One region of the Paenibacillus sp. OAS669 genome, then DNA from elsewhere that is predicted to be linked to it. Evidence: predicted binding sites of a transcription regulator. Region 1 holds the regulator's gene; the other holds the start of a gene.

Region 1 (3,420 bases):
ATACCGCGTAGTCTTCAGCTTCAGCGTCTCATGGACCGGGACAAGCTCACGGAAGACCAAGCGGAGGCACGCCTCAAAGCCCAAATGGATATTGAACAGAAGAAAGCCAAGGCTGACATTGTCATAGATAATCAAGGGACGCTTGCGGATACGGAGAAACAGGTGGAGGCGTTCTTAAGGGGAAGGAGGCTGCTATGAGCATCGGCTTTTGGCGGAAAAAGCGAGTATTTGCTCTTCTTTTAATTACCTTCGTAGTTCTCATGTTCCTTAGCAGTGATATTGTGGGTAAATGGTTATATCCGATCCGCTATCAAGAGGAAATACGGCAGCATGCCGCGAGCTACGAGGTGGACCCGCTATTGGTTGCAGCCATTATTCGAGTTGAATCCAATTATAAGTTGAACATTTCATCCAAAAAAGGCGCTTACGGTTTAATGCAGCTTATGCCGGACACCTCAGAGTGGATCGTGGATGCCGGACGGTTCTCCCCATCCTATAAGAATGATTTGGATAATCCATCCGTCAGCATTGAGCTGGGGACATGGTACCTGGGGTATTTACATAAGGAGTTTAATGGGAACACCATCGCTGCCATTGCCGGTTATAACGCCGGTCAGGGGAAAGTAAACCGGTGGCTTCAGAATAAAGAATGGGATGGCACCTTACAAAATTCGGATTCCATTCCTTATGGTGAAACGAGGCATTACATTCAGCGCGTTTTGTATTATTATAATAAATATCATAAGCTTTATGCGAAGGAATGGGGAATCGCTCCTCAAAAATAAAGAAGCATTGGACAGGCCCCCTAAGGAGCAACTGTCCAATACTTCTACCCGGCTTCTACTTAGCGGTTGCCGCCAGCAAGTGTTTGCTCAGCGATTTGCACCAGGCGACGAGTAATATGACCCCCGATGGCACCAGTGTCACGAGTAGCCATGTTACCGTAGTAACCGTCTTGAGGGATAGCGATACCCAACTCTTGAGCAACTTCATATTTCAGTTGATCCAAAGCTGCGTTAGCTTGAGGTACCACCAAAGCGTTACTGCTGCGAGATTGTCCTGCACCCATGTCTGTTCACCTCCTTGTAAGTTGGTAAACCTATTATGTGCTTTTCCCTGAAGATCATTACAGGGATTCGCTGGCAATATCTGCACGCCTGATTTCGTAACCAAGAGGAGTGATAAAGAAATGAAATGCCCATACTGTGACTATAACGGAACCAAGGTGTTGGATTCGCGCTCGGCCAATGAGAACAAATCGATTCGTCGAAGAAGAGAATGCGAGAAATGTACCAAGCGGTTCACCACCTTCGAAATGGTGGAGGAGACTCCTCTTATTGTTATTAAGAAGGATGGCAGCCGCGAGGAGTTCAGCCGGGAAAAAATGCTCCGGGGCTTGATTCGCGCTTGTGAGAAGCGTCCGGTGTCTGTAGATCAGCTCGATATGATCGTATCCGAAGTCGAAAAGCAGATCCGCAATACAGCAAGCGCTGAGGTCGACAGCCGCGAAATCGGGGAGATCGTAATGGAACAGCTGTATCCGGTGGACGAGGTCGCTTATATCCGGTTTGCTTCCGTCTATCGTCAATTCAAAGACATCAACATGTTCATGCGGGAGCTGACAGACATCTTGTCCAAGCATCAAGTAGGAGAAGATAAAAAGTAATAAGCAGGTGCGGGGAATCCATCGATGATATCCTTTGAGCACCTGTTTTATTTGCTTGATGGGTCCGCGAAAAAAATATTGAATTATCGCTTGACGATAGGCCAAGCACCGTGTATAATACCTAATTGTCGGGTGAAAAATTTACCGAAATCATACGGGGCCTTAGCTCAGCTGGGAGAGCGCATCGCTGGCAGCGATGAGGTCAGGGGTTCGATCCCCCTAGGCTCCATAAGAAAATCCTCGGAACCATAGGGTTCCGGGGATTTTTTTTGAGCCAGCGGGGCCGAACCCCGAGGGTTCAGTCCGCGCGCAGGGAGCGGAAGCGGACGAGCACGGCGTTGAATTCTACCGCCAGGCTTGTCGTCGGAGGGAGGCTCCGTCAGCAAGTTAAATGAGGAATTCAACATCCCCCCCCCCTAGGCTCCATAAGAAAATCCTCGGAACCATAAGGTTCCGGGGATTTTTTTGAGCCAGCGGGGCGAACCCCGAGGGTTCAGTCCGCGCGCAGGGAGCGGAAGCGGACGAGCACGGCGTTGAATTCTACCGCCAGGCTTGTCGTCGGAGGGAGGCTCCGTCAGCAAGTTAAATGAGGAATTCAACATCCCCCTAGGCTCCATAAAAAAAGCGTCACTACGAATAGCGTAGTGGCGTTTTTTTATGTTCACAGGGGGAGCGAACCCCTGAAAGGGGTTCAGTCCGCGCGCAGGGAGAGGAGCGGACGAGCACGGCGTTTGAATCTACCGCTAGGGTTGTCATCGGTGAAAAGGCAATCGAAAGCAAGTCAAATGAAGGATTCAAACATCCCCCCTAGGCTCCATAAAAAAAGCGTCACTACGGATAGCGTAGTGGCGTTTTTTTATGAACATCGATAGCAAAAGCAAATATAACATCGCCGCCATCTCCTGTTTTTTGGTGGGAGATGAGAGCCAAAGTCGATTTGGTCATCCGTGACGGTTACTTCCAGCCCATACAGCTTTAATGTTTAAAGATGAATGTAGCGCCAGTTGTTCCTGGCTCATTCCTTTCTGTAGTCGCAAGAGTCGTATTCGCTCACCGATATGTCGTCTTTGATTCATAATTCACACCCCCATAAAATGATAAGTTTTTTCTTGTTTTTGCCCTAATATGATAAATCTACTAAAAAAGTATCTAGAGATACGATATCGTGAACGATCATCCAGAATTTATGGCTGCATATATGAATTCCCGCCTTTGGGCAATAAAAAAGACGCTTACAACGAAGGCAACTTTAAAGATTGCACGAGAAATAGTCTTCATCTCATGAATTTTTGAAGTTGTTCTGTGTCTACGTCAAAATGTTTGTTATTATTGGCAGCTAGTGCATAGTCATTATACTTTACGGCTGTGGGACCCTTTGCTAAAATCGCGAGTTCCATATCAAAAGTGGGAAAACCGTTAATGAGAATAATATACATATACTTACCAATAGTTTTGTTTTTCACATTAAGCCTATTCCTTTTAGACTGACGAAGGTGTTTCCTCCAATTATGAGGTGAACTAGCACTTCTATGCCTACAATTTCTCCTGCTCTCACCAGCCTTTTGGTTAATTCTACGTCTTCTGGAGAGGGATTAGGGTCACCACTCGGATGGTTATGAGCATGAGAGAGGAGCTACAACGTTTAATTGCTGCGTGGAATACTTACCTTGGATGAGCGATTGCAGCGCTGAGAGAGCCAATCGAAATGATTTCTTTATAGATCACTCTGTTCTTTGTATTCAAAAATAAGAAAA
Region 2 (3,420 bases), 300 kb from region 1:
TCATTTTGAACAGCTCCAAAAGGAAGGGCTTGGCTTTGTCCGCAGGCCGACAGGCGGCCGTGCCGTACTGCATGATAAGGAATTGACGTACAGCATCATCGTCTCGGAGAGCTATCCTGGCATTCCGAGCGGTGTTACGGAAGCCTATCGGGTTCTGAGTGAAGGGTTGCTGTTCGGCTTCCAGAAGCTGGGGCTGGATGCGCAAATGGTTCATCTGGCTACGGAGGAAGAGAAGAGCAAGTATGCTTCCATGGGCTCTGCGGCGTGCTTTGACTCTCCATCGTGGTATGAGCTCGTGGTCGAAGGGCGCAAAATTGCCGGCAGCGCCCAAACCCGGCAGAAGCAGGTCGTTCTGCAGCATGGCTCGATTCTGCTGGACATGGATACCGATCAGCTGTTTCGCGTGCTGCAATTCAAGAATGAGCGGATTCAAGCCAGATTGAAGCAGCAGTTTACGCAAAAAGCCGTGGCCATCAACGATATTTGCCTTGAATTAGGCAGAGCGCCGGTACAGCTTCAGGATCTGGAACGCGCATTCCGGGAAGGAATGGCGGAAGGATTGAACGTGGAGCTGGAGGAAAGCGGGCTGACGGAATACGAGCTGTCGCTAGTCGAGCAGCTGATGGCAGACAAATATGCCAACGATGAATGGAACCTTCGGAGATGATTCTCCGAAGGTTTTTTGCTGCGTAGGGGGAGAAAGATCAGCTCTTTATTGCTGCTTTGGGAAGACGCTCTTCAAAGGCTCTTTGGAGCTTCACTGTGACCGGTCCGGGTACTCCCCGGCCTACTGTTTGCTTATCAATACAGATGATCGGAGTAATCTCCGTGGTCGTTCCGGTAATAAAAGCTTCGTCAGCCGTCCGCAGATCATCTAGAGTAAACGCTTCTTCCCGAACGGGGAGGTTGAGCTGGCGAGCCAGCTGAAGCACAAAAGCCCGGGTAATGCCATGCAAAATCAGGTGGTTGGCGGGATGCGTTCTGAGCTCTCCGTTCTTGACGATCATCATGTTCGAGGCGCTGCATTCCGTAACGGTTCCGCTGCGGTGCAGTATGACTTCATGAGCCCCTTGATCCAGCGCATGCTGCTTGGCCATAACGTTAGGAAGCAGGTTCAATGTCTTCAGGTCACAGCGAAGCCAGCGGATATCCTCCATGGTGATTGCTGTTATCCCCTTCTCCATGGTTTCAAGAGGTCTGGCCATCTCCGTCGTATAAGCCATGAGCACCGGCTCAGCTTGTGCAGGGAATGGGTGAGATCTTGGTGCGGCGCCACGGGTAATTTGCATATAAACCGTACCCTCCGCAAGCTCGTTCAGCAGGATCAATTGGTTCAGCAGCTCATCCAGATGCCGCGTTGAATAAGGGAGCGGAATCCGCACATCTCTGGCGCTTTTCTCCAGTCGTTCGTAGTGGCCTTCGGCTTCAAACAAAATGCCGTTGTAGACACGGAACACCTCGTATACCCCGTCTCCGAAATAGTAGCCGCGATCATCCGGAGATATGCGGACCTGCTCCTTGTGAACAAACTCATTTTGGTATAAATACATTCAAACGGGCCTCCTTAGGGCAAAATATACAGGAACATATGTTTGTTATTTTTGCATAAACTATGTTATAATACCAATCAACGGATAGGCTGAGGATTATCATTTTCCCTGCTACTCAAATAGGTTATCAATGATAGAAACAGATGTCAAAATCGAATGGATCGCCCTGAGGGTGCAACGATTTTTAGCAGGATGCCAATAGGTCTCCGGACTCTAATTGACCATTTTTCGCCGCTGGGAAGCACTGATTTTTGTCGAATAAAATGAAGCTGGTGTTAACGAAAAAAAGCGAATAAAGGAGCAAATAGGAGTATTCGGCTCGACGTCTTGTCCTAATTTCCAAATTCCGCTACTGGCCCATTAGAAGCACTATATATTGTATTGTATAATGGATAATGCATACCAGATATTGTGATATTTGTTGTAGTTTAATTTTCGGGAGGTTGTTGTATTGAACACGGTGAACGGCAATAAACTCGAGGGATTAAGTGAAAAAATATTTCTAGACCGCTACGCGATGAAGGACGCGGATACGAACCATACACAGGTTGGAGATACCGTACTTGTTTTAACGAAGGACGATCCTAAATTTCCGGCCAAGGAAGTCGGCGAGGTTGTCTCAAGAGACGGTAAGCAAGTTCGTGTAAAGCTTCGCAGCGGAGATATAGTGGAATCTTCCATAGAGAAGCTTACTTTAACATTGGAGAAAACACCGGAGCAGCTGTGGGACCGGTTGGCCCGGGCCATGGCTTCAGTCGAAGCAACCCCCGAGAAGCAGGACGAGTGGACTCATAAATTTAGATATATATTGGATGATTGGAAGCTGGTTCCCGGAGGCCGGATTGCTGCAGGCGCGGATGCCAGCGATGAGCTGACGTTGTTTAACTGCTATGTTATTCCGTCACCGCATGACAGCCGCGGAGGCATAATGAGCACACTCTCCGAAATGACAGAGATTATGGCGCGCGGAGGCGGCGTCGGCATCAATCTGTCCTCATTACGTCCGCGGCGCGCTGTAGTAAAAGGAGTTAACGGCTCCTCAAGCGGTGCCGTATCCTGGGGCGGATTGTTCAGCTATACGACCGGTCTGATCGAGCAGGGGGGCAGCCGCCGCGGCGCCTTGATGCTCATGATGAACGACTGGCACCCGGATGTCGTAGACTTTATTACTGTCAAGCAAACGATGGGACAAATCACGAATGCCAATCTGTCCGTCTGCGTCAGCAACGGCTTCATGAAGGCCGTGAAGGAAGATCTGAACTGGGATCTTGTCTATCCTGATACGACGGACCCTGAGTATGATGAGCTGTGGGACGGAGATTTGGACAAATGGAAGAAGCTCGGCAAGCAGGTGAACGTGTACCGCACGGTGAAGGCGCGCGATGTATGGCATACGATTATTGAATCGGCGTGGAAATCGGCAGAGCCTGGCGTCGTATTCATGGAGTACTACAATCAGATGTCCAACAGCTGGTACTTTAATCCGATTATTTGCACCAATCCATGCGGGGAGCAGGGGCTGCCTGCCTGGGGCGTCTGCAATTTGTCAGCAATCAATTTATCCCGATTCTATGATGAGACTAAGCAGGACGTGGCATGGGAAGAACTCGGCAAGGTCGTTCGCTACTCCACACGCTTCCTTGATAACGTTATAGATAAAACGCCTTACCATTTCGAGCAAAACCGGATTAACCAGCAGGGTGAACGCCGTGTAGGGCTTGGTACGATGGGTCTGGCAGAGCTGATGATCAAGCTCGAGATTCGTTACGGCAGTCCGGAGTCGCTCGTATTTCTGGATCAGCTTTACGGTTTTATCGCCAAAGAAGCTTACCTTGCTTCGGCGGATATCGCCGCCGAGAAGGGCAGCTTC

The links. Region 1 encodes NrdR, which represses ribonucleotide reductase genes. Its sites were predicted from a motif close to AACACNATATATNGTGTT; they were not measured.
Region 2: the regulator NrdR is predicted to act here: its motif matches at 1,916-1,933, upstream of GGC63_RS02030 (adenosylcobalamin-dependent ribonucleoside-diphosphate reductase).

Annotation. Positions count from the first base shown of each region.
Region 1 is NZ_JADBDR010000001.1:859,404-862,823, reverse strand. Features, by position in the region: gene coaE (dephospho-CoA kinase) at 1-198, shown strand, start outside; gene GGC63_RS03410 (lytic transglycosylase domain-containing protein) at 201-785, shown strand; gene GGC63_RS03405 (alpha/beta-type small acid-soluble spore protein) at 845-1,069, opposite strand; gene nrdR (transcriptional regulator NrdR) at 1,190-1,666, shown strand; tRNA gene GGC63_RS03395 (tRNA-Ala) at 1,823-1,895, shown strand; partial or broken gene GGC63_RS35055 (JAB domain-containing protein) at 3,126-3,227, opposite strand; gene GGC63_RS03390 (JAB domain-containing protein) at 3,329-3,420, opposite strand, start outside.
Region 2 is NZ_JADBDR010000001.1:558,358-561,777, reverse strand. Features, by position in the region: gene GGC63_RS02040 (biotin/lipoate A/B protein ligase family protein) at 1-667, shown strand, start outside; gene dat (D-amino-acid transaminase) at 705-1,550, opposite strand; gene GGC63_RS02030 (adenosylcobalamin-dependent ribonucleoside-diphosphate reductase) at 2,068-3,420, shown strand, end outside.